Regions from separate parts of the Streptomyces sp. RKAG293 genome, predicted to be linked through region 1. Evidence: riboswitches for the same ligand, from Rfam matches in the RefSeq annotation. Region 1 holds a riboswitch; each other region holds the start of a gene.

What was found. A riboswitch is a leader RNA that binds a small molecule or an ion and turns the genes downstream of it on or off. The one in region 1 is predicted to bind cyclic di-AMP.
Positions count from the first base shown of each region.
Region 2: another riboswitch for cyclic di-AMP. It lies ahead of LNW72_RS29350 (M23 family metallopeptidase); the one in region 1 lies ahead of LNW72_RS05475 (NlpC/P60 family protein).
Region 3: another riboswitch for cyclic di-AMP. It lies ahead of LNW72_RS08875 (LysM peptidoglycan-binding domain-containing M23 family metallopeptidase); the one in region 1 lies ahead of LNW72_RS05475 (NlpC/P60 family protein).

Region 1 is NZ_JAJOZB010000001.1:1,238,495-1,245,914, forward strand. It holds gene LNW72_RS05465 (ATP-dependent Clp protease proteolytic subunit) at 1-359, shown strand, start outside; gene LNW72_RS05470 (hypothetical protein) at 365-670, shown strand; cyclic di-AMP (ydaO/yuaA leader) riboswitch at 990-1,153, shown strand; gene LNW72_RS05475 (NlpC/P60 family protein) at 1,172-1,627, shown strand; gene LNW72_RS05480 (VOC family protein) at 1,760-2,188, shown strand; gene LNW72_RS05485 (GNAT family N-acetyltransferase) at 2,185-2,817, shown strand; gene LNW72_RS05490 (ATP-binding protein) at 2,888-3,316, opposite strand; gene LNW72_RS05495 (helix-turn-helix transcriptional regulator) at 3,559-4,446, shown strand; gene LNW72_RS05500 (DUF397 domain-containing protein) at 4,458-4,694, shown strand; gene LNW72_RS05505 (8-amino-7-oxononanoate synthase) at 4,662-5,834, opposite strand; gene bioB (biotin synthase BioB) at 6,038-7,306, shown strand; gene LNW72_RS05515 (adenosylmethionine--8-amino-7-oxononanoate transaminase) at 7,299-7,420, shown strand, end outside.
Region 2 is NZ_JAJOZB010000001.1:6,605,706-6,613,125, reverse strand. It holds gene LNW72_RS29365 (bifunctional GNAT family N-acetyltransferase/acetate--CoA ligase family protein) at 1-1,074, opposite strand, end outside; gene LNW72_RS29360 (HPr family phosphocarrier protein) at 1,303-1,584, shown strand; gene LNW72_RS29355 (GntR family transcriptional regulator) at 1,707-2,408, opposite strand; gene LNW72_RS29350 (M23 family metallopeptidase) at 2,559-3,401, opposite strand; cyclic di-AMP (ydaO/yuaA leader) riboswitch at 3,416-3,573, opposite strand; gene LNW72_RS29345 (pitrilysin family protein) at 3,785-5,155, opposite strand; gene LNW72_RS29340 (pitrilysin family protein) at 5,173-6,531, opposite strand; gene LNW72_RS29335 (DNA topoisomerase IV subunit A) at 6,725-7,420, shown strand, end outside.
Region 3 is NZ_JAJOZB010000001.1:2,040,519-2,047,938, reverse strand. It holds gene LNW72_RS08900 (PLP-dependent aminotransferase family protein) at 1-720, shown strand, start outside; gene LNW72_RS08895 (hypothetical protein) at 787-2,442, opposite strand; gene LNW72_RS08890 (hypothetical protein) at 2,557-2,751, opposite strand; gene LNW72_RS08885 (uridine kinase) at 3,031-3,693, shown strand; gene LNW72_RS08880 (GNAT family N-acetyltransferase) at 3,708-4,757, shown strand; cyclic di-AMP (ydaO/yuaA leader) riboswitch at 5,079-5,257, shown strand; gene LNW72_RS08875 (LysM peptidoglycan-binding domain-containing M23 family metallopeptidase) at 5,263-6,222, shown strand; gene LNW72_RS08870 (cupin domain-containing protein) at 6,361-6,666, opposite strand; gene LNW72_RS08865 (helix-turn-helix transcriptional regulator) at 6,745-7,420, opposite strand, start outside.

The sequences.
Region 1 (7,420 bases):
ACGTGTCGACGGTCTGCATCGGCCAGGCGGCCTCGGCCGCCGCCGTGCTGCTCGCCGCCGGCGCGCCCGGGAAGCGCATGATCACGCCGGGCGCGCGGGTCCTCATCCACCAGCCGTCCTTCGGCCAGGCCGTACAGGGCACCATCGCAGACCTGGAGATCCAGGCCCGGGAACTGCTGCGCACCCGGGAGCAGTTGGAGGCGCTGCTGGTGCGGCACACCGGCAAGGAGCCCGAGCGGGTCAGCGCCGACATCGAGCGCGACATGATCCTCGACGCCACGCAGGCGCTGGCCTACGGAATCGTCGACCGGGTCACCCTCAGCCGGAAGACCAGCGGCACCGCGCACGGCATCCGGTGACACCGGTGGTGCCGGAACCGCCGCCGCTGCCGGCCCTGACGCGTTCCGAGGGCGAACTCGTCGACCGCTATCTGGAGATCGTGGACCTGCTGGGACGGATCAACCCGTCCCGTTCCCGCGACACCTACGGCGCGCTGCGCGCCGCCCAGGCCCTGGTCGGCAGGGCGACGGCGCTGCGCGAGGCACTGGCGGTGATGCACGACCGCGGCGAGACCGAGGTGCACACGGGCACGCTGGGCAGGGCGCTGCGCGTCCTGGACGGCGAGCGGCGGGCGTCCCTGGTGACCGTCCCGCCGCAGCCGGACCACTGACGGCCCATCGGGGCGACATCCGCCCGCACGTTCGGAGTAGTCACCCTTGCGCGTGACGGGTGGATGTTGCAGCACCGACTTGCGACGTCCGCCCGTCACGGTCATTGCCTCCGCCCCAGGTCAACCGGCGTGCGCCCGGGCGGAAACGGCAGCGGCCGGCGTTCCGTCCACCCGAATAGGTGATGGGTGATGAGAATCACATAAAGCCGTTTGTGTACCGATCCGAGCGCATTCGTGAGTCATGCTCCCTTCGACGACAAGACCCCGCCGCCGTGGTGGGGCGGTCCGAGCGGACGCCCAATCCTGCCGCCGCCCGGATGCCCGGTCGACACTGCAACGGCAGGAACGGAGGACCCAGGCACGACGGGGCCGGCCCAGCGGTATCCAGGCCGTCCCCTTGGGGTGAAGCCGCGTCAGCGGCCGGGATTCTTCGCCTGCCCGAACCCGACAGGTCATCCTTCGCAAGCGGACGACGAAGGGTTTCGCATGGCCAGGTCCGGCATGTCCACACGTCTGTCCCGTCTGGGGGCCGCCTCGGTCCTCACCGCCGCCGCTGTCGCGGTCCCCGCCCTGCTGCCGGCCACCGCCACCCACGCCGACGCGGCCACCGTCTCCGCCAAGGCCCTGAGCATCGCAGCGTCGAAGAAGGGCTCGCCGTACCAGTACGGTGCCGCGGGGCCGAACCGCTTCGACTGCTCAGGACTCACCCTGTACTCGTTCAACAAGGCCGGCAAGAAGCTGCCCCGCACCACCGGCGCCCAGTACAACAGCACCAAGCACATCACGGCGTCGAGCCGACAGGTCGGCGACCTGGTGTTCTTCCACACCGGCAGCAGCGTCTACCACGTCGGCATCTACGCCGGCAGCGGCAAGATCTGGCACGCCCCCAAGACCGGCACCCGGGTCCGGCTGGAGAAGATCTGGACCGGCAGTGTCTGGTACGGCCGGGTCCGCTGACGGCGCGCGGGGCCCGGACGCCCCGGACCCGCGCGGCCGTTGCGCGGGGCGGGCCGATATTCCCGGCAAGGACGCCCGCCTGACGGCTATGTTGACCCCGTTTGGGACCAACCCACCGGCCGGGAGCCGTATATGACCTATCTCAACCCCGTCCACCACATCACCTTCGACGCCGCCGATCCGTACCGCCTCGCCGTGTTCTGGGCCGAGCTGACCGGCTACGCGCTGGAGGACTCCGACCCGGGCGACGCCGAGGTGCTCATCGATCCGGGCCAACCGGGCGTCCCCGGACTGCTGTTCATCCGGGTGCCCGAGGGCAAGTCGGCCAAGAACCGGGTGCACCTGGACATCCAGCCGCCCACCGGTACCCGCGACGAGACGGTCGAACGGCTGGCGGGGCTGGGCGCAACCGTGGTCAGTGACCAGCGGAGGCCGGACGGAACGGGATGGGTGTACATGGCCGACCCGGAGGGCAACGAGTTCTGCGTCGAGCGCAGCGCCCCCGAACGCGCCCGGGCGGCGGCCGAGGCGACGCAGGCGGCTGAAGCAGCGCAGGCATGAGTCTGCCGCGGATCCTGGCCGACGTGGAACAGGGCGTCCTGCCCTCCCCGGACGGCGGGGTGACCATGGTGCCGCAGCCTTCGGAGCGGGACGCCGGGGTCTTCTCCTTCGCCGCGCACGCCGTCCTGTTCACCGATACCGACCACGACTGGATGCGCGGCCTGCTGGCCCCCGGCGATCTCGCCGCACCGCTCAGCCCCGCGTTCCTGGACGCCCTGGGCCGGCGCGTCGGCCGGCGGGTGGAGAACATCGACATGATGCTGCTCGCCCGGCCGCTGCCGGGGCCGCCGGATCTGCGACTGGAGCCGGCCACCGACCGCGCCCATCCGCGGATCGCCCGCGCGCTGCGGCGCCGTGACGATGTACGGGCCTGGACGACACCTGGCGGCACCGTACTGATCGGCCGGGGCGTCGGCGGCCGCTGGGAAGCGGCCCTGGAGGTCGACCCCGGCGCGCGCGGAACGGGTCTGGGCCGCCGCCTCGCCCGCGCCGCCCGCCACCTGGTGCCCGACGGCCGTCCGCTGTGGGCCCAGATCGCCCCGGGCAACGCCGCCAGCGTGCGCGCCTTCCTGGCCGCCGGATACGTCCCGGTGGGTGCGGAGGCGCTCCTGGTCGCGGCCCAGGGCTGACGTCCCGGTCCGGTCTCCCGGGCCCCGATCACGGCACACCGGTCACGGCGCACCGGCCGCGTCGCACCGCTCACTGCACCGGAACCGCCCAGGGGAGCATGATCCAGACGGTCTTGCCGCCGTCCGGCGTGGGGGTGACCGAGAGCCGGCCGCCGGATTCCGCGGTGAGGTGGCGGATGATGACCATGCCGCGCCCGTTGTCCTGCTGGACGGCGGCCGGCAGCCGCTGCGGCCAGCGCGGATGGCTGTCGGTGACCCCGATCCGCAGGTGCTCGGACCGCTCCAGCTGGACGTCCACGGTGAAGGTGGGTGACTGGCCGAGCGTGTGCAGCACGGCGTTGGTGGCGAGTTCGGAGACGATCAGCCGCACCGCGTCGACGGCGGGCGCGTTCTCCGGCATCCCCCAGTCCGCCAGCAGCCCGCACACGTACCGGCGAGCCGTGGTGACCGAGGCGGGGTCGCTCGGCAGGGTGACGGATGCTTCCTGGAGGTCTGCCATGGCGACGCTGTCCCTTTCCCGCCGTGCCCCGAGACTCCGTCGTGCGGTCTGCCCGCAGGGAGCCGCGGACGGCTACTTCGCGCCAGAGTGCCACCTATGGTGCCGCTAATGCGGCCGATCCACAGCGATATGCATATATCTGTCGCTCAAAGCGGTGAACCCTGCTACGCGAGAACGTATTCAGGCGCAGACTGTCGCACTGGTGACGGTCTGAAAAGTCCCTTCAGGAGGAGCGGCGCGCGATGCAACAGATCCCCGCGGTACGACGCCGAAAGCTCGGAGCGGAACTCCGGCGGCAACGCGATCTGGCCGGGATGACGAGCGGCGAGGCCGCCCGCAGGGCCGGCTGGCACCAGTCGAAGGTGAGCCGTGTCGAGACCGGCCGCAGCAGCGCGCGGCCGGAGGACGTGGCCTGCCTGCTGGACATCTACGGGGTCCGCGACCGTGAACTGCGCGACCTGCTGGCGACCTTGGCCGGGAAGGGTACCCAGCGCGGCTGGTGGCACGACTTCCGCGACGTACTGCCCCCGGAGTACCGCGACTTCATCAGTCTGGAAACCGGCGCCTGCCGGGCGCGCACCATGGAGAACAGCGTGGTGCCCGGCCTGTTGCAGACCCCGGCGTACGCCCGCGCGCTCACCCGGTCGGTCCTCCCGCGGCTCGGGGCACGGGAGGTCGACGCCCTGGTCGAGGTGCGGACGGCCCGGCAGGCCGTGCTGGAGCAGGATTCCCCGCTGGAGCTGCACGCTCTGCTCGACGAGGCGGTGCTGCGGCGCAAGGTCGGTGGAGAACAGGTCATGGGGGCGCAGTTGCGGCACCTCGCGGAAGCCGCCAGGATGCCGCGGATACGGCTGCAGGTTCTGCCCTTCGCCGCGGGCGGCCACATAGGTGTTACGGGATCTTTCGTAATCTTCTCATTCCCGCTCATCGCCGATCTGGACGTTGTTGTTATCGACCATTTGACGAGTAGTCTCTATGTGGATCGACAAGAGGATCTCAGGGCGTACAGCGCCGCGTTCGACCGATTGCGCTCCCACGCCCTGTCGTACGACGACTCATTGGCGTTCATTTCCGGGATCGGCTCCGGGAGCGACTCCTGGATCGGCTCCGGGAACAGCAAAGGCGCGTAAGGAGGCACCATATGCCGGTACTGCCTCGGTACGTTTCCTCCAGCACAACGCTTTGTGCGGCGCGGTGGCAGCGCAGCAGCTACAGCACCGCGGCCAACAATTGCGTCGAAACGGCCCGGTTGTCCGCAGGACCGCTGGCCGTACGCGACTCCAAGAACCCTCAGGGACCGGCGCTGCTGTTCGCGCCGGCCGCCTGGGACGACTTCGTACGGGCGCTACGCGCCGGTGAGTTCGCCGGACCGGGCTGAATCCCGCGGCGCGGTGCGCACGATCACCTCGACCGCCTCGGCGATCTGCTGATCCGTCAGGTCGCCGCGGGCGGTCAGCCGCAGCCGCGAGATGCCGTCGGGCACCGACGGCGGGCGGAAGCACCCCACCGCCAGGCCGGCGGTCCTGCAGTCCGCCGCCCACTGCAGCGCCTCCCCGGCCGACGGAGCACGCACCGCGACGACACAGGCGTCCGGCCGGGCCGACCGCAGCCCCGCCGCGGTCAGCCGGTCGTACAGCTGCAGGGCCACCGCGCGGGCCCGCTCCGCACGCTCCGGCTCATCACGCAGCAGCCGCAGCGCGCCGAGGGCGGCGCCCGCCGCGGCGGGCGCGAGCCCGGTGTCGAAGATGAAGGTGCGGGCGGCGTTCACCAGGTGCTCGATCACCCGGGCCGGCCCGAGCACCACGCCGCCCTGGCTGCCCAGCGATTTCGAGAGCGTGGCGGTGACGACCACATCGGGCGCGCCGGCCAGCCCCGCGGCCCAGGCCGCGCCCCGCCCGCCCTCGCCCAGGACGCCCAGTCCGTGGGCGTCGTCGACGAGCAGCGCGGCGCCGTGCTCGCGGCAGGCGGCGGCCAGTCCGGCGAGCGGGGCCGCGTCGCCGTCGACGGAGAAGACCGAGTCGGAGACGACGACGGCGGGCCCGTCGTGCGCGTCCAGCGCCTTGCGCACCGCTTCCGTGTCGCGGTGCGCGACGACCTCGGTGTCCGCGCGCGACAGCCGGCAGCCGTCGATGAGCGAGGCGTGGTTGGAGGTGTCGGAGACGATGAGCGTGCCGGGCCCGGTCAGCGCGGTGACGGCGGCCAGGTTCGCGGCGTAGCCCGAGGCGAAGACCAGGGCGGCCTCGAACCCGCAGAAGGCGGCGAGCTCCGCCTCCAGTTCGGTGTGCAGCTCGGTGGTACCGGTGACCAGCCGGGAGCCGGTGGAGCCCGCGCCCCACAGCAGACAGGCGTCGGCCCCGGCCCGGGTCACCCGGGGGTGCCGGGCCAGCCCGAGGTAGTCGTTGCCCGCCAGGTCCAGCAGCGCCGACTCCGCCTGCCGCGGTCGCAGGGTGCGGACGAGACCGGCCTCGCGGCGCCGCTCGGCGTGGGCGTCGATCCAGTCGAACGGGTCGCGGCTCATCGGGGTCCCTGGGGTCGGCGGGGCAGGCTCGGGCGGGTCCGCCAGGGGGGTCCGGCGGGGCGGTGCGGAGGTGCGGGTGGGCCTGGCAGCAACGTACTGGTCGGGCCGCCCGGACAGGGTGTGGCGATACACACACCTGTAGCCACCCCTGTTGTGCGGTCCATCATTGGCTCTCGGCCCCTCGGTGGGCCAGGATCGCCCCTATGGATCTGCTGAACACGCTGGTGGACAAGGGGCTGCGCCGAGAGCTGCCCACCCGGGATGAGGCGCTTGCCGTACTGGCGACCTCCGACGATGACCTGCTCGATGTGGTGACCGCGGCCGGCAAGGTGCGGCGCCAGTGGTTCGGGCGCCGTGTGAAGCTCAACTACCTGGTCAACCTCAAGTCCGGGCTGTGCCCGGAGGACTGCTCGTACTGCTCGCAGCGGCTCGGCTCCACGGCCGGGATCCTGAAGTACACCTGGCTCAAGCCGGACGAGGCGGCGGCCGCCGCGACGGCCGGTGTCGCGGGCGGGGCCAAGCGGGTGTGCCTGGTCGCCAGCGGGCGCGGTCCCACGGACCGCGATGTGGACCGGGTCTCCCGGACCATCGAGGCGATCAAGGAGCAGAACGAGGGCATCGAGGTCTGTGCGTGCCTGGGCCTGCTCTCCGCCGGGCAGGCGGACCGGCTGCGCGATGCCGGCGCGGACGCGTACAACCACAACCTGAACACCTCCGAGGCGACGTACGAGGGCATCACCACCACGCACACGTACGCCGACCGGGTGGACACCGTGCAGCAGGCGCAGGCCGCCGGGCTGTCCGCGTGCTCCGGTCTGATCGCGGGCATGGGCGAGACCGACGCCGACCTCGTGGACGTGGTCTTCGCGCTGCGCGAGCTGGACCCGGACTCGGTGCCGGTCAACTTCCTCATCCCGTTCGAGGGCACCCCGCTGGCCGAGGAGTGGAACCTCACCCCGCAGCGCGCCCTGCGGATCCTGGCGATGGTGCGGTTCGTCTGCCCCGACGTGGAGGTCCGGCTCGCCGGCGGCCGCGAGGTGCACCTGCGCACCCTGCAGCCGCTCGCGCTGCACCTGGTGAACTCGATCTTCCTGGGCGACTATCTGACCAGCGAGGGCCAGGCCGGCCAGGCCGACCTCGACATGATCGCCGACGCCGGCTTCGAGGTGGAGGGTGCGGGTACGGTCACCCTCCCGCAGCACCGCGCGGACGTGGCGCACGCCGGCGGCGGCTGCGGCTCGCACGAAGCGGGTGGCGGCTGTGGCTCCCAGAGCGAGGACGCGGGCTGCGGTTCGCACGCCGACGGCGGGGGCTGCGGTCCCTGTGGCGGCGCTGCGCAGAGCGCGCCCGAGCCGGTGGCGGAGCCCGCGGGCGCACCGGCCCAGGAGCCCGTCCCGGCGGGTGCCGCCCGCACCGGGCTGGTCGCCGTCCGCCGGCGGGGCGCGGGAACGGACCTGCCGCCCAATGCCTGAGCCCCTCACCGCGCCGCCGGCCCCGGAGGCGCTGACTCCCGACGCGCTGCTGGCGCTGGACCGGGAGCACGTCTGGCATCCGTACGGGCCGATGCCCGGCCGTCAGGAGCCGCT
Region 2 (7,420 bases), 5.4 Mb from region 1:
CGGGACCTCGGGCGAGAGCGAGGCGTTGAGGCGTACGCCCGCCGCGGTGTTGACGATGCCGAAGGCGTTGGGGCCGATGACCCGCATGCCGTAGGAGCGGGCCTGGCGTACCAGTTCGCGCTGCCGCTCCCGGCCCTCGGGGCCGGATTCCGCGTATCCGGCGGTGACCACGACCAGCCCCTGGACGCCGTGTTCGCCGCAGGCCGCGACGGCGGCGGGCACGTTCTCGGCGGGCACCGCGATGATCGCCAGGTCGACCGGTTCCGGGATCCCGGCGACGTCGCGGTGCGCGCGGACGCCGTCGAGGGTGCTCTCGCCTTCGGGGAACGAGCGGTTGACGGCGTGCACCCGGCCGGTGAAGCCGCCCGCGACCAGGTTGCGCAGCAGGGTGCGGCCGACGCCGCCGGGCCGCCGGCTCGCGCCGATCACCGCCACCGACCGGGGGGTGAGCAGCCGCTGCACCGAACGGGCTTCGGCGCGGTGCTCGCGGGCCCGCATCACCTGGACCGACGCCTCGGTGGGCTCCAGGTCGAGTTCGAGGTGGACGACACCGTCGGTGAAACTGCGCTGCTGGGTGTAGCCGGCGTCGGTGAAGACCTTGACCATCTTGCGGTTGGCGGGCAGCACTTCGGCGATGAAGCGCAGGATGCCGCGCTCGCGGGCGACCGCCCCGATGTGCTCCAGCAGCGCGGAGGCCACGCCGCGGCCCTGGTGGGAGTCCTGGACGAGGAACGCCACCTCGGCCCGGTAGGCGTCCCCGCTGGCCGGCCGGCCCTCCGCGTCGATGCGGTCGTAGCGGACGGTGGCGATGAACTCGTCGCCGATGGTGGCGGCCAGGCCCACCCGGTCGTCGTAGTCGTGGTGGGTGAAGCGGTGCACGTCGCGGTCGGAGAGCCGGGGGTACGGCGCGAAGAAGCGGTAGTACTTCGACTCGTCGGAGACCTGCTCGTAGAAGTCCACCAGCCGCTGGGCGTCGCCCGGCCCGATGGGCCGGATGTGCGCGATGCCGCCGTCGCGCAGGACGACGTCCGCTTCCCAGTGCACCGGATACGGGCGGGGGGCCGGAGTCGTCATGGGGCCAGGGTATGCGGACCGGTGTCCGGGCGCGCCCCGCTGACCGGGCCGGTGTCCGGGCTGGTGTCCAGGCGGCCGACCGGGCCGGTGCCCGGGCGGCTGACCGGGTGCGCCCGGCTAGCGTGGGGTCGTCGCAGCGGGCAGGCTGAACCGCGTCGAGGTGCCTGAGCAGTCTTCCGCCCGTGCGAGACTGGTCTAGACAACAGGAACGACCTGAAGGGCTACACCATGGTTGAGCGCCGTGTCACCGTCGGCTGGGCCGAGGGCCTGCACGCCCGCCCCGCTTCACTCTTCGTCCGCGCGGTGACCGCCGCCGGCGTCCCGGTGACGATCGCGAAGGCGGACGGCAACGCCGTCAACGCCGCCTCGATGCTGGCCGTGCTCGGCCTGGGCGCGCAGGGCGGCGAGCCGATCGTGCTCGCGTCGGAGGCCGATGGCGCCGACGCCGCGCTCGACCGGCTGGCCAAGCTGGTCTCCGAGGGTCTCGAGGAACTCCCCGAAGCCGTCTGAGCCCATGGGCGCAGGCCCGTGCAGGAATTCGGCGGGGCCGCGTTGTCCGAATGGATAACGCGGCCCCGCCTTTCTTTATTCAGGGCCACGGTATTTCTGCCCACTTGTATACGGCGCCATTGTTAATTCCGCCGCCGCGCGGCGTATACAGGGTGTTTCGGAGTCCTCACCGAGACCGCGCGCTCCACATGCCCGGCCGAGATCCTGCGGGCCCGTTCCGCGTCGCCGCGGGCCACGGCGTCGACTATCGCGCCGTGCTCCTCCCAGGACTCCACCGCCCGGCCGGGGTCCCCCTCCCCGTACACCCAGGCGATCTTGTGCCGCAGCTGGGTGAGCAGCGCGGCCAGCGTGGGGCTGCCGGAGGCCTGGGCGAGCGTCTCGTGGAACCAGCCGTTCAGGGACGGCAGATCCGACAGCTGGCCCTGCTGGGAACGTTCCTGACCCAGCCGCACCAGCCCGCGCAACACCTTGAGGTGGGCGTCGGTGCGCCGCTGCGCGGCCCTGGCGGCCCCCAGCGGCTCCAGCAGGCCGCGGATCTCCAGCAGGTCGGCTGCCTCCTGCTCCGTCGGCTCGGCGACGGAGGCGCCCGCGTGCCGGCGGGTACGGACGAACCCCTCCGACTCCAGGGTCCGCAGCGCCTCGCGCACCGGGACCCGGGAGACCCCGTAACGCCTCGCCAGCAGCTCCTCGGTCAGCCGGCTGCCCGGCGGATAGAAACCGCCGACGATGTCGTCACGGATCGCGGTGCACACGACCTGTGCGGAGATACGACGCCCCGCGCCGTCCGTCCCGTTCACATCCGATTCCGCATCGCCGGTCTCCATTCTTTTCCCCGTATTCTTCGGCGACTCTATTCCAGCACAACCAGGATTCCGACCGCAGTCCAGAATTCATGGATTATTTTTGGACAGCACGAAGGCCCCGGCGGGGAGCCGGGGCCTTCGAGGGGGACGGGGGTGCTGGTCTCCGGTGGATCAGATGGAGACGCCGTGCGAGCGGAGGTACGCCACGGGGTCGATGTCCGAACCGTAGTCGGCCGTGGTGCGGGCCTCGAAGTGCACGTGCGGTCCGGTGACGTTGCCGGTCGCGCCGGACAGGCCGATCTGCTGGCCGGTGGTCACGGTCTCGCCGACCGACACGCTGAGCGAGGACATGTGGGCGCACAGCGTGTAGATGCCGTCGCTGTGCCGGATCACGACGTTGTTGCCGTACGCCGAGTCGAAGCCCGCGGTGACGACGGTGCCGGCGCCCACGGCGTGGACCGGGGTGCCGGTGGACGCGGTGAAGTCGACGCCGGTGTGGTAGCCGGAGGCCCACATGGAGCCGGGGACCTTGTAGCCGGTGCCGATGCCGCTGTCGACGGGCAGCACGAAGGAGTTGAGCTTCTTGCGCTCCTCCTCGGCACGGGCGGCGCGGGCCTCGGCGGCACGCTCGGCCTTGATCATCGCCTCGGCCGCGGCCTTCTTCTTGGCGGCTGCGGCGGCCTGGGCCACGCGCCTGGCCTCATCGGCCTTGCGCTTGGCCTCGGCGGCCACACGCTTGGTCTCGTCGGCCGCCTTGTGCTGGGCGGCGGCCTGGGCGGCGAGGGAGTTGGTGAGGCTGTCCGAGGCGTCGAGGGCGCGAGCGAACGACGTGTCCTCGATGGTGTTGGGAACGACGGCGCGTTCCGGGGTGGAGAGCGCGGTGGCCGCGGTGGCGCCGAAGGTGCCGGCCGCGGTCAGAACGGCGACGCCGGCCAGGGTGGTCCCGGTGCGGAGTGCGGCACGACGGGGACGGCGGTGCTTCCCGCTGGGCGCGGGCAGAACAGTGAACGCCATGGGTGCGGCGAGATCCTTTCCTTCCTTCTCGCCTACCGGGTTAGCTGACGGGTTCGGAGCAGGAAGGTCTCCTACGGGCTGCCTCGTGGTGAGGGCGGCCCGATTCACCCCAGGGACGTGGGTCCCCGGCTCCCCAGGCTCGCGCCAGACGGGGACTCGGCGATCACTGCCCGGTTGCCGCTGGACGCGGCGGATGGTGACGGACAGCAGAGCAGGACGCTAATCGGACCGTGTCGGTTACGGCAAACAGATCAGGTGATTTGTTGCGTTCGCCACAAGGGAGGTTTGCGGGCCGATAAAGATCGAAAAAGCCCGGAACCCCGGCGCCCCAAGGGGTGCGCCAGGGTTCCGCCGCCCATCGGCCGGCGCGCGGCCGAATCCGGTCAGCCGGCCGCGATGACCTTCACGGGGCCGAGTCCCAGCTCTGTGACGGGCCCCTCGATCGCCGAGGCGTCGCCCACGAGGACGACGACCATGCGGTCCAGCGGGAAGGCGCTGACCACCGCGGCGGTCGCCTCCACGGTGCCGGTCCGCGCCAGCCGCGCGTACATCTGGGCCTGGAAGTCGTCCGGCAGGAACTGCTCGACCTGGTCGGCGAGCGTGCCGGCGACGGCCGCGGCCGTCTCGTAGCGCAGCGGAGCCACTCCGACGAGGTTCTGCACGGCGACATCGCGCTCGTCGTCGGTCAGCCCCTCGGCCGCCAGGGTGCGGACGACCTGCCAGGCGTCGGCGAGCGCGGGTCCGGTGACCTCGGTGGCCACCGAGCCGCTGATGGCGAGCAGCGAGGCGCCCGTCCCCTCCGGGGTGGACAGCAGCACCTGGCCGAAGGCCCGCACGCCGTACGTGTAGCCCTTCTCCTCGCGCAGCACCCGGTCCAGCCGGGACGTCAGGGTGCCGCCCAGGCAGTACGTGCCGAGCACCTGGGCCGCCCAGACCGGGTCGTGCCGGTCGGAGCCGGTACGGCCGATCAGCAGCTGGGTCTGTACCGCGCCCGGCCGGTCCACGATCACCACGCGCGCGGTGTCGTCGGCGGTGATCTGCGGCAGCGGGCGGGGCTCCGCGGTCGAGCCGGTCCACTCGCCGAGCGTCTCGTCCAGCAGCGCGACCAGGTCGATGCCGGTCAGGTCACCGACGACGACGGCCGTGGTGGTGGCGGGGCGCACATGCGCGTCGTAGAACGCCCGGACGGCCGCGGCGTCGATCCTCGCCACCGTCTGCTCGGTGCCCTGGCGCGGGCGGGAGCAGCGCAGATCGGCGGGGAACAGCTCCGCGGAGAGCGCCATGGAGGCGCGGCGGGCCGGGTTGGCCAGCTCGTGCGGGATCTCGTCGAGCCGGTTGTTGACCAGCCGCTCGACCTCGCCGTCGGGGAACGCGGGGGCGCGCAGGGCGTCCGCGAGCAGCCCGAGGGCCTTGTCCAGCCGGGAGGCCGGGACCTCCAGCGAGACCCGGACGCCCGGGTGGTCGGCGTGCGCGTCGAGCGTGGCGCCGCAGCGCTCCAGCTCGGCGGCGAACTCCTCCGCGGTGAGCTTGTCGGTGCCCTCGGAGAACGCGCGGGCCATGATCGTGGCCACCCCGTCCAGGCCCTCGGGTTCGGCGTCCAGCGGCGCCGAGAGCAGCACCTCCACCGCCACGACCTGCTGGCCGGGGCGGTGGCTGGTGAGCACGGTCAGCCCGTTGCCGAGCGTCGACCGGTCGGGGGCCGGGAAGGCCCACGGCTTGGGGGCGCCCGGCTGCGGCTGGGGGTGGAACGTCATGGTCGCGGCGACGTCGGTCACTGGTCCGCGCCTTCCTGCTCGGTCTCGTCGGCCGCCTCGTCGGGCGAGCCGGTGGGCTCGTAGACCAGAACGGCTCGGTTGTCGGGGCGCAGCCGGGCCGCGGCGACGGCCTGTACCTCCGCGGCGGTGATCTCCAACACCCGCTGGACGGCGCTGAGCGCCAGCTGCGGGTCGCCGTAGAGCACCGCGAAGCGGCACAGTTCGTCGGCCCGGCCGCCCACGGTCGCGAGCCGGTCCAGCCACTCGCGTTCCAGCTGCGCCTGGGCGCGCTCCATCTCCTGCGGAGTGGGTCCCTCGGCGGCGAAGCGGGCCAGCTCCTCGTCGACGGCCGCCTCGATGTCGGCGAGTTCGGCGCCGCTGGACGCCTTGATGTCCAGCCAGCCGAGCGACGGCGCGCCGGCCAGCCGCAGCAGGCCGAAGCCGGCCGCCACGGCGCTGCGGTCGTGCCGCACCAGCCGGTTGTGCAGCCGGGACGACTCGCCGCCGCCGAGCACGGTCAGCGCCAGGTCGGCCGCGTCGGACTCCCGGGTGCCGTCGTGCGGCAGCCGGTACGCGGCCATCAGGGCGCGTGAGGGCACGTCCTCCTCGACGACCTCGCGGAGCTGTCCGCCCATCACGTCGGGCAGCGATCCGTCGCGCGGGGCGGGCTTGCCGTCGTGGCCGGGGATGGTGCCGAAGTACTTCTCGACCCAGGCCAGCGTCTGCTCGGGGTCGATGTCGCCGACCACGGCCAGCACCGCGTTGTTCGGCGCGTAGTACGTGCGGAAGAACGCCCGCGCGTCCTCCAGGGAGGCCGCGTCCAGGTCGGCCATCGAGCCGATCGGGGTGTGGTGGTACGGGTGGCCGTCGGGGTAGGCCAGCGCGGTCAGCCGCTCGAAGGCCGTGCCGTACGGCACGTTGTCGTACCGCTGGCGGCGCTCGTTCTTGACGACGTCGCGCTGGTTCTCCAGGCTCTCCTCGTCGAGCGCGGTGAGCAGGCTGCCCATCCGGTCGGCCTCGAGCCACAGCGCCAGCTCCACCTGGTGGGCCGGCATCGTCTCGAAGTAGTTGGTGCGTTCGAAGCTGGTGGTGCCGTTGAGCGAACCGCCGGCGCCCTGGACCAGCTCGAAGTGACCGTTGCCCTTCACACTGGCCGAGCCCTGGAACATCAAGTGCTCGAACAGGTGGGCCAGTCCGGTCCGGCCTTTCACCTCATGACGGGAACCGACGTCGTACCAGAGGCACACCGAGGCGACCGGGGTGAGGTGGTCCTGGGAGAGCACCACACGCAGGCCGTTCGCCAAGCGGTGTTCGGTTGCTGTCAGGCCGTCGGAGTCCTGCGGCTGTGTGCCGTCCGACGTGGCCGTGAGACCCATGGGCAAGCTGTCCTTCCGGTCGCGTGCACTTGTCTTGGTCGAGTGCTGACACTCTAGGCAAGCGTGCCGACACCACGCGAAGTTCCCACTAACGGCACGCTTATGCCGGGCGGTGGTCACCACTGTCAGTGAGCCGGTCCACAATGGTCCGCGTCAGTCCCGCTCAGGTCCAGGAAAAGGAGCAGCAGCCGCGATGGCCCGCCGCACCACGAAGACCCCTCCTCCCGACGACTTCGAGGAGCGCATCCTCGACATCGACGTCGTCGATGAGATGCAGGGCTCCTTCCTCGAGTACGCCTACTCGGTCATCTACTCGCGCGCCCTGCCCGATGCCCGCGACGGGCTCAAGCCCGTGCACCGGCGCATCGTCTACCAGATGAACGAGATGGGGCTGCGCCCCGACCGCAGCTATGTGAAGTGCGCCCGCGTCGTCGGCGAGGTGATGGGCAAGCTGCATCCGCACGGCGACGCCTCCATCTACGACGCCCTGGTGCGGATGGCGCAGCCGTTCTCCATGCGCCTGCCGCTGGTCGACGGGCACGGGAACTTCGGCTCCCTGGGCAACGACGACCCGCCCGCCGCGATGCGTTACACCGAGTCGAAGATGGCCGGGGCCGCCACGCTGATGGTGGAGTCCATCGACGAGGACACCGTCGACTTCTCGCCCAACTACGACGGCCAGGAGATGGAGCCGGTCACACTCCCGGCCGCCTACCCGAACCTGCTGGTCAACGGCGCGTCCGGGATCGCGGTCGGGATGGCGACGAACATGCCGCCGCACAACCTCGGCGAGGTCATCGCCGCCGCCCGGCACCTGATCAAGCATCCGGGCGCGGACCTCGAGACCCTGATGCGCTTCGTGCCGGGTCCCGACCTGCCCACCGGCGGC
Region 3 (7,420 bases), 800 kb from region 1:
GTCATGCCCGACTTCCACAACCCGACCGGCACCCTGGTCGGCGACGAGCAGCGCCGCGCCCTGGTCGAGACGGCCCGTGCCTCGGGGACGGTGGTCGTCGCGGACGAGACGATGGCGGAGCTCGTGCTGGACCCGGACACGACCGTGCCGCGGCCGATGGCCGCGTTCGACCGGGGCGGCACGGTGATCACGGTCGGCTCCGCGAGCAAGGCGATCTGGGCGGGACTGCGGATCGGCTGGGTCCGGGCGGCGCCCGACGTCGTCCGCCGGCTGGTCTCCGCCCGCGCCTATCTGGACCTCGGATCCCCCGTCGTCGACCAGCTCGCCGTGGCCTGGCTGCTGCGTGGCGGCGGCTGGGACCAGGCCGTCGGCACCCGCCGCGCCCGCGCCGCGGGGCACCGTGACGACCTGGTGGCGGCGCTGCGCGAGCAGACCCCGGACTGGGAGTTCACCGTGCCGGCCGGCGGTATGACGATGTGGGTGCGGACCGGCGACGTGTCGGGCTCCCGGCTCGCGGTGGCGGGCGAACGCCTCGGCGTCCGTGTTCCGTCCGGGCCCCGGTTCGGTGTCGACGGGGCCTTCGAGTCCTATGTGCGGCTGCCGTTCACGGTCGGCGGGGCCACCGCCGAGGAGGCCGTCTCCCGGCTGGCCGCCGCCGCCCACATCGTCCGCTCCGGCGGCGGCTCCGACGCCGAGGGCGCCGGCCTCTTCGTGGCCTGACCGCAGGATCCGGGTCCGGCGGGCACCGGACCCGGACCTGGACCCGGACCGCTCCGGCGCGGAGCGTCAGCGCTCCAGGTCCGCCGTCCGGCGGATCAGCGGCTGCGGCAGCGGTTCCCGGCCGGGCTCCCGCTCCGGTGCGTGCTGCTCCGGTTCCTGCTCCGGTTCGTGCTCCAGGGCGTCGGCGGGGGCGTCGACCAGGGGCAGCAGGGCCAGGACGGCCTCGCGGTCGGCCTCGCCGGTCTCCTCGTCGTACGGGTCGGGGGTGGCCGGGACCTGCAGTCGCAGCACCGGGCCGGTGCCGAGCCGGGCGTAGCCGCGGCCGGCCGGGACCTCGGCCGCCGAGGTGGTGCACTGCGGGGCGCCGAGGACGGCCCGCGCGTGCTCGGGGTCGAGTGCGCCGAGCAGGACGCGGGCGCGGGTGTGGGTGATGACGGCCGGGGTCAGTACCTCGGCGGCGTCGACCTGGTCGGCGACGGCCACCGCCACGTTGGCGGTGCGTCCGTGTCGCAGCGGGACGTCCAGCAGCAGCTGCGGGTCGGGGCGGCCCTCGGCGTGGGCGAGCTGGGTGAGCGCGGTGGGCCGGTCGACGAGGATCCACAGCGGGCGGCGGGTGTCCTCCGGTGCCGGATGCCCGGCCTGGCGGGCCCGGTTGACGGCGATCAGCCGCCGTTCCGTTTCGTGCGCCGCCCATTCGAGGGTGGCGCAGGTCCCGGCCAGACCGCTCTCGACGGCCAGCACCCCCGGACGTCCGACGAGGCAGGCGTACTCACCGCTGCCGCTGCCGTCGATGACCACGACATCGCCGTGGCACAGCGCCTGCAGGGCGATCGACCGCAGCAGGCTGGTCGTGCCGGTGCCCGGCCGGCCCAGTGCCAGCAGATGCGGCTCGGTGGCGCGCGGCCCGGTCCGCCAGACGACGGCCGGGGCGTCGCGGACCTCGTCCCCGTCGGCGACCGGAACGGTGCGCTGGACGGCTTCGGAGTCGGTGAAGCCGAGGACGGTCTCGCCGGGCGCGGTGACGAAGCGCTGGGCGGTGATGCCGGTGGACAGCGGCCCCAGCGCGGTGAGGGTGAGGTGGTTCTCCTCCTCGTTCCAGTCGAAGCGGTACTCGCGGCCGCGCCCCGCCTTGGCGTGCAGCAGCTGTTCGACGCGGGACCGCGCCGTGGCCTCGCCGTCGGTGAAGTACGCCGGGTAGCGCAGATGCAGCCGGGCCAGCCGGCCCTCCTCGAAGGTGTACTCGGTGAAGGCGCTGTCCCAGCCGCCGTCGCGTGCGTACAGCGGGGCCGGGTCGTCGGGGTCGGACAGATAGGGCACCAGCGCCTCGTACAGCGCCTGGAGCTTCCCGGACTCGGCCTCGCTGGGTCCGGTCGGCGCCGGTGCGGTGCGGTCGCGGCCCATCCAGCCCGCGCAGGCCAGCAGTGCGCCCAGCGCCAGCAGCGGGCCGTAAGGCATCAGCGCGACGACGACGATCGCGGCGGCGCAGAGCAGCAGTGCCGGGCCGCGCCGGTCCTTGGGGGTGCGGGCCCACCAGCTGCGGGCCCAGCCGGCCTGCATGCGCATGCCCCGGGTGATGGTGATCAGCGGATGGAGCACGTCGGTGGCACTGTCGGCGGCGGTCCGCGCGAGTTCGCGGCTGCGCGCGAGCGACGGCCGGCTGTTCACGATGGTCGCGAACGACGGCCTGCTGCTCAGGATGCTGGGGAGGGGGCGCCTGGCCACGGATGCTCCAGTGGGTGGGTTCGCGGGAGGGTGGCGGGTCGTGGGTGACGAGATGGGGCCCGGAGCGCCGGCATGCGGCCCCGGGCCCTGGGGCTGCCGTCGTAGACGGCCCCGCTAGATCTTGATCCCGCCCAGCAGGCTCGCAAGGCTGGCTCCGCCGGCCTTGATGCTCGGGGCGATGCCGGTGCCCGCGAGGTAGAAGCCGAAGAGGGCGCAGACGAGAAGGTGGGAGACCTTCAGTCCGTCCTTGCGGAAGAACAGGAACGCGATGACGCCGAGCAGAACGACGCCTGAGATAGACAGGATCATTGGGCTTTCTCCTGGGTGATGGGGACGGTCACCATGAGTTCTTCCAGGCTCACAAAAAGTAATGGGTACTGGAAAGTGGTAAATGGGTGATTTGTAGGAAATTTCCCCCGGATGGTCGTTCCGGAAGCCCGCCGGAGCGATCTCGGCGCGATCATTGCCGGGCCCGCCGCGGGTCATGTCCGCCGTCACGCCGATGGCGCAGCCAAGTCGCCCGGACGGCCGAGTGACCCCGCCGATCCAGGGCCAGGGCGTGGCGCCGCGTATGCGACGATGCCGCCCATGCGGCTGACTCCGATCACCTGGCCCCGGCTGGCCGGGACCCTCGCCGACCGGGTGGCCGGCCTCACTCCGACGGCCGCCAGGCCGTGGCTGCGGGTGGCCGTCGACGGCGCCCCGGCCGCCGCGCCGGCCGCCCTGGCGGACGCGCTCGCCGGTGAGCTGCCCGCCCGCGGCCACCGCGTCCTGCGGGTGCGTGCCGCGGACTTCTGGCGGCCGGCCTCGCTGCGCTTCGAGTACGGCCGCGAGGACTCCGACGCGTACTACGACCTGTGGCTGGACACCGGAGCGCTGCGCCGTGAGGTCCTCGACCCGCTGGCGCCCGGCGGCAGCGGCCGGGTGCTGCCCTCGCTGTGGGACGCGGCCACCGACCGCGCGACCCGGGCCGGCTACGTCGAACTGCCGCCCGGCGGCGTCCTGCTGCTGGACGGTCAACTCCTGCTCGGCCAGGGGCTCGACCTGGACCTGACGGTCCATCTGCGGCTCTCCCCGGCGGCCCTGGCCCGGCGCACCCCGGACGAAGAGCACTGGACACTCCCCGCCTTCGGGCGGTACGCCGACGAGGTCCGTCCGGCGGAGGCCGCGGACGTCCTGGTGCACGCCGACGACCCCCGGCACCCGGCGTGGAGCGGACATCCCTTGCCGCCGGACCACGCGGACGGCTAGCGTCGCCCACCACCATGACCTTCGCGATCGCGCCGATGAGCGCCGAGCACATACCCGAGGCCGCCGCCCTGTACGACCGCTGGTCCGGACACTCCCGCAAGAGCCGGCCGCCGGGCGCCCCCACCGGTCAGGAACTGCTCGGAAGACTGCTCGCGGAACCGGACACCGAGGCCTACTTCGCCCGGGACAGCGGCGGCAGGCCCGCCGGCTATCTCGCGGCCTCCCCGCTCGACCTCGCCGAGGACACACCCGGCGCGCTCCGCAGTCACCCGCGCTCCGCGGTGGTCCGGCACGGCGGGCACGCACCCGCGCCGGGGCAGCGCGACAACGCCGCGCTGCTCGCCCTGTACGCCGAGGCGGCCGCCCGGCTCGTCGCCCAGCGGCGACTGGTCCACTACGTCGAACTGCCGGCGTCCGGGACCGCCGCGATGGACTGGTGCCAACTGGGCTTCGGCTTCGAGGAGATGTACGGGCTGATGGCGGTCAAGCCCCGCGGCCGGCAGCCGCGCGGGGTGGACGGGCTGAGCATCCGCCGGGCCGGCCCCGGCGATCTGCCGCAGATCGGCCGGATGGCCGCGGAGTCGGCCCGCTACCAGCGGGAGTCGGCCATGTTCCTGCCGCAGTCCGACGCCGCCCTCGCCGCGATGCGCACCCGCTACACCGACACGCTCTCCGACCCCCGCTGCGCGGCCTGGATCGCCGGCCGCGGCGGTGAGGAGATCGGCATGGTGCTGCTCGCCCCGTCCCCGGCCGGCCCGGTCACCCCGGACGGCTGCGTGGAGCTGGCCGAGGCGTACGTCGAGCCGTCCGCGCGGGGCGAGGGCGTCAGCCGGATTCTGCTCGCCACCGCGGCGGCCTGGGCGTACGACCACGAGTACCGGCACATCGGCGCCCGCTGGCACTCCGCTTCGCCGCTGGCGGCGGGGCACTGGCCCGCGGTGGGCTTCCGGGTCGCGGCCTACCGCCTCAGCCGCGTCCTCGACCCCCGGATCCGCCCGGGGCACGCCTCGGGGCAGTTCGCCGGGCAGGTCCAGGGGCGGGATCGGGCACCGCTCGGCACGTGACCGCGCTCACACCCGGCCCGCCGAGTGAGCGGGCTCACGCGTGTGATACGCAGAGCTGCCGCCTTCTCCACGGTGCGTTCCCGACATACGTCTTTTATTACGCCTTCAGTGTGTCGCTTCACTGAAAGTGAAGAAATCGCACACGTACAGAACGGGCGGAACGACTCAGGGTCACCGAAATGCGCGGGCGGCTCCGCACGTGATATGCGGCTCATGCCCGAATGTTGCCCTGTCGTCGGGAGTTCGCCTAGCTTCGCTCTCCTGCGGGTCAAATGCTCGCAGGATCCCACCGGGTGGAACGCCTAGTCCTGCCGCTGCCCGGTGCTTTGAACACCAAACTTCTACGGCAGGAGCGGGGGACCCAGGTAAGTGCCGTTCCCGAAGATCGGGAACGGCTTGGGGTGAAGTCGCAACAGGCCGCGCCGTCAATGGCGCATGCCGCGACCGGGCAGCTCCAGCCCGAACCCGACAGCTCACCTCGCCGGCGTAGGAGAGGAACTCCCCCATGCCCGCAAAGGGAAAGCACCGTATTGGCCGTATGAGCCGGCTCACCAGGATCTGCGTCGCGGCCGGCACCGGTGGCGCCGCGCTCGCGCTGCCGCTGGCGATGTCGTCGAACGCCTTCGCCGCTGACACGCACGTGACCGCCGCGAACGCCGCCGCCTCCGCCCCGGCGCACGCCGCCCCGGCCGCCAAGGCCGCTCCGGCGAAGACCGCCGACACGTACAAGGTGGTCGGCGGGGACAGCCTGTCGAAGATCGCCGACGTGCACCACGTCAACGGCGGCTGGCAGAAGCTGTACGCCGACAACAAGCAGACCGTCGGCGGCAACCCGGACCTGATCTTCCCGGGCCAGACCCTGGCCCTGGGCTCCAAGGCCGTGCCGTCGAACTCCGCCCCGTCCGCCGACCCGGCGCCGAAGGCGTCCCCGAAGGCGTCCACGGAGACGAAGACGGAGACGAAGAAGGCCCCGGCGAAGAAGGCCCCGGCCAAGAGCGAGTCGACCGCGAAGTCCTCGTCCTCCGCCGACAAGGCCCCCGCCGCCGCGAGCTCCTCCTCCGGCTACACCCTCCCGGTCTCGGGCGCCAGCATCGGCACCCCGTACCACCAGTCCGGTTCCAGCTGGTCCAGCGGTTACCACACCGGTGTGGACTTCGTCGTGTCGACCGGCACCACGGTGAAGGCGATCGCCGCCGGCACCGTCATCTCCGCGGGCGACGGCGGCGCGTACGGCAACCAGGTCGTCATCCAGCACAGCGACGGCAAGTACTCGCAGTACGCGCACCTGTCCTCGCTGTCCGTCTCGGCCGGCGAGACCGTCACCGAGGGCCAGCAGATCGGCCTGTCCGGCGCGACCGGCAACGTGACCGGCCCGCACCTGCACTTCGAGATCCGTACCGGTCCCGACTACGGCTCGGACATCGACCCGGTCGCGTACCTGAACGAGCACGGCGTGACCGTCTGACCCGTCCCGCGACGCCGCGCGTGAACGCGCGCGCCTCGTGAGACGCGCAGTGCCCGCCTGTCCTGGAACTGACCCGGGACGGGCGGGCACTTCCGCGTTCCGCCCCGGATCGGTACCCGTACCCGAACCGGTGCGCGGTCAGCCGGCGGGGTGGTTGTAGCCGAACACCCGCGCCCCGGTCTCGGACCGCGGTCGGTGGCTGGAGCCCTGTTCGAGCAGGACGTAGGTGCCGGGGCCGTGCCGCAGGTCGCCCTCGATGACCTCGCCCTCGGCCACGAAGTAGCCCTCGCCGACCGTCTCGTGCACATCGACGCCGGGCCACCGGGAGCCGGGTTCGAAGTCCACCACCCAGAAGGTGAACGGGGCCGGGCCGGGCAGTTCGCGCAGCAGGATGCCGGGGCCGATCTCGGTGGTGGGCACATCGTCGACGTGGAGGGCCAGCACACTTCCCGGTGTTCTCCGAGCCTGATCAGGTGCGTTCATCCGGTCAGCATCTCCCGACCTGCCCCGCTCCGGGGGCGATCACTCGAAAAGGGCGGCGAGTTCGCCGCGGGAGGCGATCCCGAGCTTCGGGTACGCCTTGTACAGGTGGTAGCCGACGGTGCGCGGGCTGAGGAACAGCCGGGCCGCGATGTCCCGGTTGGACATGCCCTGCCCGGCGAGCCGGGCGATCTGCAGCTCCTGCGGCGTCAGCCCCGCGAGCACGCCCGGCTCCCGGCTCCGCGGGGCGACCGAGCCGGCCGCCCCGAGTTCGCTGCGCGCCCGGTCAGCCCACGGCCGGGTACCCAGCCGCTCGAACACGTCGAGCGCCGCCTGCAACTGGCCGCGCGCCTCGCTCTTGCGGCGGGCACGGCGCAGCCATTCGCCGTACAGCAGCGCGGTGCGGGCGTGCTCCAGCGGACGGCGGTGCTCGTCATGGAGTTTCAGCGCGGCCGTGAAGTGCGTCTCGGCCTCGGAGTCGGCGGCGAGCAGCGCCCGGCAGCGCAGCACCAGCGCGTCGGACCAGGGCTGCCGGGAGCGGGCCGCCCAGCGTTCGAAGCGGGCGAACGGCCCGGCGGCGCGCGGGCCGAGACCCAGCCGGACGGCCGCCTCGACCAGGTCGGGGGTGCTGCGGGTGGCGCAGAAGTGGTGCCGCAGCGGCTCATGGGTGAGCCGCTCCAGCCCGTCCAGCGCCGACTGCGCGCGGCCCAGGCCCAGA